One region of the Massilia sp. PWRC2 genome, then DNA from elsewhere that is predicted to be linked to it. Evidence: riboswitches for the same ligand, from Rfam matches in the RefSeq annotation. Region 1 holds a riboswitch; the other holds the start of a gene.

What was found. A riboswitch is a leader RNA that binds a small molecule or an ion and turns the genes downstream of it on or off. The one in region 1 is predicted to bind cobalamin.
Region 2: linked by a shared signal. The riboswitch ahead of ACP7BZ_RS22455 (TonB-dependent receptor domain-containing protein) and the one ahead of ACP7BZ_RS05650 (TonB-dependent receptor) in region 1 are both predicted to bind cobalamin.

What each region holds. Positions count from the first base shown of each region.
Region 1 covers NZ_JAFCUW010000002.1:196,310-202,379, forward strand. Annotated here, with positions in the region: partial or broken gene ACP7BZ_RS05630 (carbohydrate ABC transporter permease) at 19-603, shown strand; gene ACP7BZ_RS05635 (hypothetical protein) at 614-853, opposite strand; gene ylqF (ribosome biogenesis GTPase YlqF) at 1,050-1,970, shown strand; gene ACP7BZ_RS05645 (DODA-type extradiol aromatic ring-opening family dioxygenase) at 2,029-2,844, opposite strand; cobalamin riboswitch at 3,114-3,351, shown strand; gene ACP7BZ_RS05650 (TonB-dependent receptor) at 3,421-5,541, shown strand; gene ACP7BZ_RS05655 (cobalamin-binding protein) at 5,531-6,070, shown strand, end outside.
Region 2 covers NZ_JAFCUW010000019.1:1,731-7,800, reverse strand. Annotated here, with positions in the region: gene ACP7BZ_RS22475 (cobyrinate a,c-diamide synthase) at 1-311, opposite strand, end outside; gene cobO (cob(I)yrinic acid a,c-diamide adenosyltransferase) at 324-950, opposite strand; gene ACP7BZ_RS22465 (ABC transporter ATP-binding protein) at 947-1,720, opposite strand; gene ACP7BZ_RS22460 (FecCD family ABC transporter permease) at 1,722-2,744, opposite strand; gene ACP7BZ_RS22455 (TonB-dependent receptor domain-containing protein) at 2,795-4,669, opposite strand; cobalamin riboswitch at 4,799-5,017, opposite strand; gene ACP7BZ_RS22450 (histidine phosphatase family protein) at 5,050-5,649, opposite strand; gene ACP7BZ_RS22445 (adenosylcobinamide-GDP ribazoletransferase) at 5,651-6,070, opposite strand, start outside.

The DNA.
Region 1 (6,070 bases):
TGCGAGGCCACGCGCACCGGCGCCATCGTACTGGTACCGATGGCCGGTTTCGCGCTGTCGACCGATAGCTTGCGCGGCAATCTGCTGTGGCTCGCCACCTTCGTTGCCTGCAATTTTGTGCCGGTGCAAATCGTCATGACCCCGGTGCGCCAATTGTCGCTCGACTTCGGCGTGTTCAACACGGTAGGCGCACCGGTGCTGTTCCACACGGGGTTCCAGACGGGTTTTTGCACGCTCTTGCTGTGTATCTTTATCAAGCAGCTGCCGTTCAAATTGATCGAAGCGGCGCGTATCGAGGGCGCCGGCGAATGGACCGTGTTCACCCGGGTGGTCCTGCCGCTGATCCGGCCGGCGCTGGCGGCGCTGGGCATCCCGGTGTTTACCTTCGTGTGGAACGATTATTTCTGGGCGCTGGTGCTGACCCAGGGCGATTCGGCAGCGCCCGTCACGGTGGGCGTGGCCCGCTTGAACGGGCTGTGGACGACGTCCCGGAACCTGGTCTCGGCCCGCGCCATCCTGGCGGCGCTGCCATCGGTGCTGATGTTCTTCCTGATGCACAAGCATTTTGTCGCCGGCCTGCCGTTCGGCGCCACCAAGGGGTAGCTCCCTTGAATCAGCCCGACGCCAGCGCCATCAGGCTGGCCAGCGCGGCACGGCGGCGTTCGCGTGCGCTCAAGCGTTTGCCTTTGATGACGACCTCGGCCGCCGTCGTCGGCGCCGCATGGAGCTGGGCCGGGGCGGCGGGCCGGGCGCGCGCCGCTGCCCGCGCCTCATGCCGGGGCAGGGCAGCGACCAGCAGGGCGGCGATGGCAGCGATGCCGAACAGGGTTTCCATGTGTTTGAGGGCTGTCATCGGCGGTCCTTGGCATCGAAAACGCCATGCTTGGCCTTTCTGGTGGGGAATAATTTGCGTCCGATCAAGCCTCTGCAGGGCCGCTGGCATCGCCTCGTTGCAGCTGAAAGTCATGGCGGCGGTGGCGACCACGTAAAATAGGGGGATTGTCCAAGAGTGAAAGCACAGCATGTCGATTCAATGGTACCCAGGCCACATGAACGCCGCCCGCAAGAAGGCGGCCGAACAGATGGAGAACACCGACCTGGTGATCGAAGTGCTCGATGCCCGCCTGCCGGAAGCTAGCTGCAATCCCATGGTGGAAGAATTGCGCCTGTTCCGCCAACGCCCCTGCCTGAAAATTCTTAACAAGGTCGATCTGGCCGATCCTGACGCCACCGCCGCCTGGAGCGCCTATTACGACGCCCAGGAAGGCGTCACCGCCTATCCTATGACGACCAAAAAGCCGGCCGACGTCGCCCGCATTCCCGCCCTGTGCCTGTCGCTGGCACCGCACCGGGGCGTGCCCACCAAGCCGCTGCGTATCATGATCATGGGCATTCCCAACGTCGGCAAGTCGACCTTGATGAATGCATTGTTAAAAAAGAAGGTGGCCAAGGTGGGCGATGAGCCGGCTGTCACCAAGATCCAGCAAAAGCTTTATCTGGGCAAAAACATCATCCTGGTCGATACGCCCGGCATGCTGTGGCCAAAAATTGCCCTGGCCAGCGACGGCCTGATGCTCGCCGCCAGTCACGCGGTCGGCTCGAACGCCCTGATCGAAGACGAAGTGGCGGTGTTCCTGGCCGAAGTGCTGCTGGCACGCTATCCGCACCTGCTGAGCGCTCGCTATGGCTTTGCTACCGAGGGGCTCGACGGCATCGGCGTCATCGAAGCGGTGGCGGCGCGCCGTGGCTATCGACAAAAGGGTGGCGACCTCGATTTTGAAAAGGCGGCGCACACTTTCTTGCAAGACTACCGTACCGGCACCTTGGGGCGGATCAGCCTGGAAACGCCGGCCACCCGCGCCACCGAGCTGGCGCTGCACGCGAGCGCGATGGCGGAAAAGGCGGCCAAGGCGGCGGCCATGGCCGCCGAAAAAGCGGCGAATGCCGCGCGCGGAAAACGGGGCGCTTGAAAACCGCGCCGCTTTAAACCGCGGCGCTTAACCGGGGCGCTTAGTCTGCTGAAATAATTCAGTCTGCCGCCGCCCCAAAGCGGAAGCTCGACACTGCCAGGTTGCCAAAAAACGCCTCTTCGTGATAGACGCAGGCCGCCATTTCCTGCTCGGCGGCGCCGAGCGCGACGAACAGCGGTACCAGGTGGTCTTCGCGCGGATGGGCCTGGCGCGCCGCTGGCGCTTCGCTCCAGTGCCGCAGCGCCGCGCTGCGCTGCGCGGGCGGCAGGTCGAGCAGGGCATGCTGCAGCCAGCCATCGAACTGTTGCGAGGCCAGCTGGCCGGCCGGGCCAAACTGGCGCAGGTTGTGAAACGACAGCCCGCTGCCGATGATCAAGATGCCCTCCGCGCGCAGGGGCGCCAGCGCGCGGCCCAGCGCCAGATGGGTTTCCGGATCATAGCCATGCTTGATCGACAGCTGTACCACCGGCATGTCGGCGTCCGGATAGACGGGATAGAGCATGGAAAAAGTGCCGTGGTCGAAGCCGCGCTGTTCATCCTGAGTGACCTCATGGCCGGCGCCAGCGGCGAGCTCGGCCACCCGCCGCGCCAGCGCCGGATGGCCCGGCGCCGGATAACGGATTTGATAAGTGTGCGGTGGAAAACCGCCGTAATCGTAGATCATCCCCGGGGCGGCGCTGGACGATACCTTGAAACCGGCTTCTTCCCAGTGACTCGTCACCACCAGCACCGCCTTCGGCCGCTGCCCCAGCTGGCGCGGCATGTCGACCAGCGACGCCTCCAGCGCATCGTAGAGGCTGCCCACTTGCTCTTTCATGAACGGCCATGGACCGCCGCCGTGCGAAACAAAATAAGTGGGCAAAATGACAGACATGGCGAACTCCAGAGAGGAAAAGGGCAGCAGCGACAGCTGACTGAAAACATTTTTAATTGGTACTAATTAGTACTATTATGCGCCTGTTACGGCAAAATTCAAGGGCAGTTGCCAGCATGGCGTTGCAGCGGCGCACCGCTGCCGGACCCCCCAAAGAATTGTTCACCGCAGTGCCCAGCAGATTGCCGGCACCGTCAACGACCCCAGCAGCCAACTGCACCTGTTCGTCGCGCCACTGCGATGGCAAGCTTTCTGACGGGCCTTTGCATCTATAATGGCAATGTTTTGGTGCCCGCCGGCGAGATCTCGCCGGCAGTTAAACGGGAAACACCAGGCCCTGGCGCTGCGCGCCCTGGCTTCACGTGTGCTGCCCCCGCAACGGTCAACCAGCGCCGGCCGACGTTTTTGTCGACCGGCAGCCGCCTCGAACACCACCGCGCGTATGCGTGGGAAGGTGAGGCGGTGATGCTGGTGAGCCCGGATACCGGCCAAACAGGGGGAGGCGCGATTGCGCTTCCATTGAATCCGGCTTGCGGGGACGCATGGCTGGAGACTTCATTTCAAAGACCGATCACCATGATGTTGACCACCGCCACGCGCGCCCGCGCGCTTTGCCCGTTCGCCCGCGCTAACGTTACCGTTCCCACCGTTACGACTGTTACCACCATTGCCGCCATCGTCGCCAGCATCTGCGCCGCCCCCGTGCTGGCCCAGAGCCTGAACGTTGCCAGCGTTGCCAGCGTTGCCAGCGTTGCCAGCGTCGCCAGCGACCTGCCCACCGTGCTGGTGACCGGCTCGCGCTTTGCCAGCCCGCTCGCCGCTGCGCCGATTGGCGCCACCGTCATCACCGAGGACGATATCCGCCGCGCCGGCGCCACCGACGTCAACCAGGCCATCCGCAAGGTCGCTGGCGTGTTCGGCCGCCAGAGCCTCGACGCCAGTCCCGATTTTTCGCTCGACCTGCGCGGCTTTGGCAGCAACAGCGCGCAAAACATGGTGGTGCTGGTCGACGGCGTGCGCCTGTCGGAGAACGAGCAAGCCAACCCGGTGCTCTCGACCATCCCCATCGACACCGTCGAGCGCATCGAGATCGTCCGCGGCGGCAGCAGCGTGCTGTATGGCGATGGCGCCACCGCCGGCGTCATCCAGATCATCACCAAGGGCGCCACCAAACGGGGCACCACCCACGCTTCGCTCAGCGCAGAAGTGGGCACCCTGCACGCCTACGATGCACGCGCCTCGGTGGCCACCGCCTTTGGCGGCGTCGCCGTCGATGCCGCCATCGACCGCCAGGGCACCGACAACAGCCGCGTCAACAGCCGCTTCCAGGGCAGCGCCTTTAGCGGCGGCGCGCAGATGGCACTGGCTGACGGCCGCGTCGGCGTGCGTGTCGACAGCGCGCGCCAGCATTCGCGCTTTCCCGGCTCGCTCACGCAAGCGCAGTTCGATGCCGATGCCGGCCAGAGCCTGACCCGTGACGACTTCGGCTCGCTCGACAGCGACCGCGTCAGCGCCTTCGTCGAACAGCGCTTCGGCAGCATCGACCTGGCCGCCGAGCTGTCGCACCGCGAAAAAACCGTGCGCTCGCATTACGTTGCTGACTTCGGCTTCGGTCCGTCGGTGTCGGACGCCCGCTACGACAGCCGGCAGACGCAGTTTTCGCCGCGCCTGCGCCAGCGCTCGCAGTGGGGCAGCGCTGTGGCGCCGCTGGACAATGAATTGATCGTCGGCGTCGATCTGCTGCGCTGGCAGCGCACCACGGCGTCGGATTTTTCCAGCGCCGAAGCGCGCCAGCGCTCCAAAGCCGTGTACGCGCGCGACGAAGTGCGCTTCGGCGCCGCTGCTGCCGGACGCCTCGCCGCCGGCGTGCGTCACGAAGTGTTCGACAAGGATACGGTCGATGCCCTGGCCTTTCCGCCGCTGGCCGACAAGGCCTCGCAAGCGCTCAATGCCTGGGACCTGCAGGGCAGTTACGCCGTGCTGCCGTCGCTCACATTGCACGCCAAGGCCGGCCAGAGTTACCGCCTGCCGAATGCCGACGACAACAGCTACCGTTCGTCGAGTGCGGTGCTGCAGCCGCAAACGTCGCACGATCTCGAACTGGGGGCGCTGTGGTCGGCCAGCGCAGCGCGGGCCGGTACGGCATCGGGCACCCAGTTCGGCGCCCGCCTGTTCCGTCACCGCCTGGTCAACGAGATTTATTATGACCCCACCATCTTGGTCAACGGCTTTGCCGGTGCGAATACCAACCTCGACCCTACCGAACGGCGCGGCATCGAACTCGATGGCCAGCTCAGTCTGGCCGCCGACTGGAGCGTCGCTGCCCATGCCCAGCACCTGACGGCCACGTTTACGAACGGCGTCAACAGCGGCCGCACGCTCACCCTGGTGCCCAAAAATATCGTCAACGCGCGCCTGAGCTGGTCGCCAAGCGCGCGCCTGCTGGCCGATCTGGGCGTGCAGTGGGTCGATCGCCAGCGCTTCGGCAGCGATTTTGCCAACAGCTGCGCGGTGCAGATCGCTTCGCACAGCAGCTTCGATGGCCGGGTGGCGCAGCGGGTCCGCCAGTGGGAATTCGCCCTGGCCGGCAGCAATCTCGCCGACAAGCATTTTTATAGCAATGCGTTTAGTTGCGGCGCCGGCATCTATCCGGAAAACGGCCGTCAGCTCAAGCTGTCGGCGCGCTATGATTTTTAAACGGCAGTTGCTGGCGCTTGGTGCGGCGCTGGCGCTGGCCGCTAGCGCCCCTGCTGCTGCCGGCGTCAGCGTCATCGACGACGCCGGCCTGCGCGTGACGGTGGCGACGCCGGCGCGCCGCGTGATCGCCCTGGCGCCCCATATCACCGAACTGCTGTTTGCCGCCGGCGGTGGCAGCCAGGTGGTGGGGGCGATGAACTACAGCGACTATCCAGCGGCGGCGCGCACCGTACCGCTGGTGGGCAGCGACACCCAGATCGACCTTGAACGGCTGATCGCCCTGAAGCCGGACCTGCTGGTGGTCTGGCAAAGCGGCAATACGGCGCGCCAGATCGAGCAGCTCAAGCAGCTGGGCATTCCGCTGTTTTTCAGCGAGCCGCGCACGTTCGAGCAAGTGGCCACCAGCATCGAGCGGCTGGGCGCCTTGCTGGGCACGGCGCCGCAGGCGGCCCGCGAAGCAGGGCGCTTTCGTGCCAGCATCGCGCAACTGAAGGCGCGCTATGCGGGGCGCGCGCCGGTGCGGGTGTTT
Region 2 (6,070 bases), on a different contig from region 1:
GGCGCGCCGTCATACAGGCCCATCACCCCTTCGATCAGGATGACGTCGGCCTCGGTTGCCGCCTCGGCCAGCAAACGGCGGCAGGCATCGGTGCCCACCAGCCACAGGTCGAGCGACTGCACCGCTGCGCCGCTGGCCCGTTCGAGGATCATCGGATCGATAAAATCCGGACCACACTTAAATACCCGCACGCGCTGACCCTGGCGTACCAGTTTGCGTGCCAGCGCTGCCGTCACTGAAGTTTTTCCCTGGCCCGAAGCGACTGCGGTCACCAGCAGTGCCTTTACCGTGATCTGGTCGGTTTCACGCATCGCGTCTCCCGTTCACCATTCGATGCCGGCCTGGGCGCCGATGCCGGCAGCGTAGGCATGTTTAACGACGGCCATCTCGGTAACTGTGTCGGCGATATCGATCAGCTCCTGCGGCGCGCCGCGGCCGGTGATGACCACATGCTGCATGGACGGGCGTGCGAGCAGGTCGGCGATGACGACGTCAAGCTCGAGATACTGGTATTTGAGGGCGATATTGAGTTCATCGAGCAGCACCAGGCCTATACTGGGATCGCGCAGGAACTGCCTGGCCTGCTGCCACGCCAGCCGGGCTTTTTCGATATCGCGTTCGCGGTCCTGGGTGTTCCAGGTATAGCCTTCGCCCATCGCGTGAAACTGCACCGTGTCAGGGAAGCGGCGCAGGAATTTCTCTTCGCCCGTTTGCAGCGCGCCTTTGATGAATTGCACCACGCCGACCTGCATGTCGTGACCCATGGCGCGCATCACCATGCCCAGGCCGCTCGAGCTTTTGCCCTTGCCGTTGCCGCTGTTGACGATGATGATGCCGATCGATTTGTCGGCGGCGGCAATATTGGCATCGATAATCGCCTTCTTGCGCGCCATGCGGACACGGTGGCGCTCATTGATGGCGTCGCGTTCTTCGGTACTTGGTGTGCTCACGACTGTTCCTCGGATGGAATGAAAATACGGCGCTGGCCATGCTCGATGATGTCGATCGGATGACCGAGATACTCACCCAGCAGATCGGCACGCATCACGGCGGCGGTGGTGCCGGCCAGCCAGCGGCCGTCGCCCATCAACAGCAGCGCGTGGCTGGAGATGCTGTGGGCCAGCGTCAGGTCGTGGCCGATCATGACCACGGTTTTATGACGCTCGCGGCACAGGCGCGCCAGCAGCGACATGGTCGACACCTGGTGCGCCAGGTCGAGCGCATTGGCCGGTTCGTCGAGCAGCAGCAAGGGGCTGTCTTGCGCCAGCATGGCGGCGATCGCCACGCGCTGCCTTTCGCCACCGGACAGGGTGCGCACATCGCGCCCGGCCAGGGCCGCCACTTCCATCTGCTCGAGTGCGCACAGGGCGATGGCGTGGTCAGTGCTGTCTTCCCAGTATCGCTTGCCGTGGTAAGGGTGACGCGCGGCCAGCACCGTTTCGATGACGCTGTAGGCAAAGGCGTCGCTGCGGCTTTGCGCCAGAAAGGCACGCTGGCGCGCCAGTTCGGTCAAAGGCCAGTCGGCCAGTGCGCGTTCGCCCAGTGTCACATGGCCGCCATCGGCAGGGCGCAGGCCGGCCAGGGTGCGCAGCAAGGTACTCTTGCCGGCGCCATTGCGGCCGATAATGCTCCAGCATTGGCCTTGATGAATTTGTAGATCGAGTTGATCGACCAGCAGACGCTGGCCAATGCGCAAACACAGTTGGTGGGTGGCGATCATCTTATTTACGCAGTCGGTGCAGCTGATAGAGGAACACCGGGGCGCCGATCAGCGCGGTCACCACGCCCACCGGCAACTGCTGCGGCGCGATCACGGTGCGCGCGAGGGCGTCGGCCAGCACCAGAAAGGCGCCGCCCGCCAGCGCCGCTGCGGGAATGAGCACGCGATGGTCGGGACCGACCAGAAAGCGGATGGCATGTGGCACGATCAGGCCGACAAAGCCGATGCTGCCAGCCGTGGTCACGGCGCTGGCAGTGAGCAGGCCGGAGGCGAAGAACAGGCTTTTGCGCAGCAGTCCCACTTTGACGCCGAGGGTGGCGGCGTTTTCAGCGTGCAGTGCCATCACGTTCATGTCGCGTGCGCTGCGCAGGGCGAACAGCAAGGCGCTGGCCAGCACCACCCAGGGTAACAGTCGCAGGGGGGCGCCGGCGAGGTCGCCGATCATCCAGAAGATCATGCTGCGCAGGCGGCTGTCGGGAGCGATCGACAGCATCAGCGAGACCATCGCCATACAGGCCGAGGCGAGGATCACGCCGGTGAGCAGCAGCAGAGAGCTGCCGCCTTCGGCCGCGGCGCCGCCGCGCAGATCGCGCCGCGCCAGCGCATACAGGATCGCCGAGATGATGACGGCGCCGCCAAATGCCGCCGCGTCGACCACCCAGGCGGCGCACATGAACAACAGCGCGCCCAGGGCGCCGACGGCGGAGCCACCCGAAATACCCAGGACATACGGATCGGCCAGCGGATTACGCAGCAGCGCCTGCATCATCACGCCGGCCAGCGACAGGGCGGCGCCAGTGACAAAGCCGACCGCGGCCCGGCTGAGTCTGAGCTCGAGCAGGGTGGCGGCCAGAGAGCTGGTCTGACCGTGCAACAGGTCAGCGAGGGCCGCCGGCAGCTCGGCCAGCGGCACCCTGACCGAGCCGGTCATTCCCGCGAACAGCAGGCTGGCAAGCGCGAACACGGTCAAGCCGGTCAGCGTGAGCATGGCGCGCCGGCGTAGCGTGCGGGAGTAGGGATGCATGAGTGCTTTCAAGAGTGGACAGTTGGCGCTACCAGGGTAGCGCACAGTGCTTATCTAAAACCGTAACGAACGCCGGCAAAGACCTTCGCGCCGGCAGTGTTATAAAAACGTGCCAGCTCGTAGCGTTTGTCGCCGACGTTATTCCAGCGCACCAGCAGCGACCAGTCGCGCGCCATGCTGTAGGTGGCGAGCAGATTGACCAGGCCATAACCGCCCAGGCGATTTTTGTTGGCGGCGTCGTCAAATCGGTCGCCCGACAGCGCCAGTTCGACGCCCGCCTCCAGCGGACCCACGGCGTAACTGGCGTTGACGCTGGCGTGGCGCTTGCTGCGGCGTGCCAGGCGCAGCCTGGTGGTGTCGTCTTTCGGGTCTTGCAGGTCGACGCTGGCATTGAGGTTCACGCCCAGCAGACGGGTGGCGCCGGCCACGGTCAAGCCCTCCAGCTGCGCACGACTGACGTTGTAGGCACAGCCGTACCGGTAGGTGGCCAGGCCGAACGGGCACGGGGTGGTGTTGACCAGCAGGTCGGTGAGCCGGTTGCGGTAGTAGCTGGCGCTGAGGGCGTGCACGCCATCGTCATAGCGCACGCCGATTTCGGCATTGCGGCCCTGTTCCGGGCGATTGGCCGGATTGCCGTACGAAGGGTAATACAGTTCGTTATAGGTAGGCGCGCGAAAGCTGCTGCCATAGCTGGCGCTGGCGCGCAGGGTCGGCGTCAACTGGTAAGCATAGCCGAGCGCACCGGTGGTATTGGCGCCATACACCGACTTGTCGCGCCGTGCGCTGGCACTGAACAGGTGGGCACCGCGGCGTGCGTTGTAGGAAGCGGCAACCGCGTTGCTGCTGCGCTGGCGATTCAAGGCGTCGGCGCCGTTGGTCGACACCTCTTCTTCACGATGGTCGAGCAACAGCTGCAGGATGTCGCTGCCGAGCACGATATCGTTCTGCCAGCTGAGCTCCCGTTGCCTGCTGTCGATGCGCGAATAGCCCGAGGCGGCGGCGCTGCTGTAATTGACGCTGTTGTCGCGGCTTTGGGCATATTGCAGCATGCTGGTCCAGCGCGGCGTCAACTGGGCCCGGCCAAACACGGCGCCGTTCGACAGTTGCGCCTCGCTGCGCACATCATAGGGTCCGGCGCCAGCGTCGTACTGGCTATCGAGTGCGCTATGGAGCAGCACGGCGCCCACTTCGTAACCGGCGGCGAGCGCAAAGCGCAGCTGGGCGGCGACGCTGGTCCTGTCGTAGCCATCGCGATCGGCGTTGTAGGCGCTGCTGCCCTGGCGGGTGGCCGAGAAGCTGTCCGATTTTTCGCGGCTGGCGCTGATGGCGTAGCTGACGCGATGCTCGCCGGCGGTGGCGCCGGCCACGCTGGCATCGAGCGCGCGGGTGTTGTCGCTGCCGTAGCCGGCAGACGCCGTCCATGTCGGGGCGCCCTTGCCAGTGCGGGTAAAAATCTGGATGACGCCGCCGACGGCGTCGGCGCCATACATCGAACTTAATGGGCCGTAGACGATTTCAATGTGATCGATGGCGCTTAGCGGAATGGCGCTCCAGTTGGCCGCACCGGTGGTCGATGAGCCGATCCGCACACCGTCGACCAGCACGATGTTTTGATTGCTGTTGGCGCCGCGGATAAACACGCTGGCGCTGGTGCCGGCACCGCCATTGCGGGCGATTTCAATGCCGCGCTGGCGTTGCAGCAGGTCGACGACGGAGTCGGCGCCGGACGCCGCAATCTGCTCGGCGCCGATGACGACGCTGTCGCTGATGACATCGGCCAGCGGCTGCGGGCTGCGGCTGGCGGTCACCAGAACGGTGGCGGCAGGGGCGGTGGCGGAATCGCCGGAATCGGCGTGAACGGCGGGCGCGGCAAGCGCCAGTGCCAGTGACGCCAGGGCGGCGTGGCGGGAAATAGGTTGAGTCATGGTCTTCGTCTGTAATGGGCAACCGGCCTACATCCCCGTGGGCCAGATTGAACAGAAGCGAGCGAACAGCATACGACCAGGCCACGCCGGCAGCGCCGGCGTTGTCCGTGTCGCGCACATCCCGTACGCTCACTTCCACCTGTGTTGGCCGGTATCCGGGCTGGCAAGTTAGACCATCTCACCTTCCCATGCAAAGCACAGTGGTTGTCAAAGATGGTTTGTCGCGCATGGCGACACTTGCTGACCGTTGCGGGGGCAGCACACGCAGGCCTAAGAACCAGGCTTCGTGTTTCCCGTTTAACTGCGCGTCAGGACAGACGCGCGAGCACCAAAACGCCGCCATTATACGGCCACATGGTGAACATGGCGGCATTAGCTTGTCAGAATTGCAGGGACACGGTGCCAGCGTAATCGATATGGTGCGCGGTGGCGGCAGCTCGCAGCGCCACCTCTGCCAGCGTACCGTTGGTGATTTTTGCGCCCTGTAGCATGGCCTGTTGCAGGGCTGTCAGCAGACGGATGGTACCGGCGTGGCAGACGACGATGGCGTCGTTTACTGCAACGTTGTCGCCTCTGAACGCATCGACAAAGGCGGCGACCCGGGTGGCTACCTGCAGAACGGTTTCACCACCGCCGGGCGCGTAGCCGCACAGGTCTGCGGCCCAGGCGTCGATGTCGGCACGGGCGATGTGCTCCCACGGCTGCAGTTCCCACGCACCGAAATCCATTTCGGCCAGCCGGGCGTCGAGGCGCGGTGGCGGCATGCCACGCTGCGCTGCCAGCATAGTGCTGAGCGCCGTGCAGCGCTGCAGCGGGCTTGAATAAATCGGTAGTGGCGACGACGCAGCAGGCGGCAGCGTGGCCGCGAGCGTAATCAAGGCGGCGTTCAAGGCCGTCGGCTCGACGGCGATGTCGCTGCTGCCGTAGCAGACGCCAGCGGCGATGCGCGTGGCAGGGTGGCGTACCAGTATCAATCGCATGTCAGGTCAGGGCGCCGTCGCCAAGCGTGGCCAGCACGCCCAGATAGACCATCACTTCGCCGACCTGCTGGACGGCGCCGAGGCAGTCTCCCGTGTAGCCACCGATACGACGGGCGAACAGGCGCCCCAGCCAGACGGTGGCAATGGCTGCGCCCAGCACGCCGGCGCCGAGGGCAGCGACCTTGACGACGCCACTGGCGCCGACGATGGCTAGTACGGCCACGGTGGTGGCGGTGGCAATGGCGAATTCACCAGCGCGCATGCTTTGGGCCAGCGGCTTGGCCTTGCCCTCCGCCCTGGCGTAGTGCATGCGCCAGATCAGGGCTGTGGCCAGCCAGCGCGATACGACATGGGCGGCGAACAGCGCACCGATGACGGTCAAGGGCGGCATGCTGGCCAGCGCCGTGCATTTGAGGCCCAG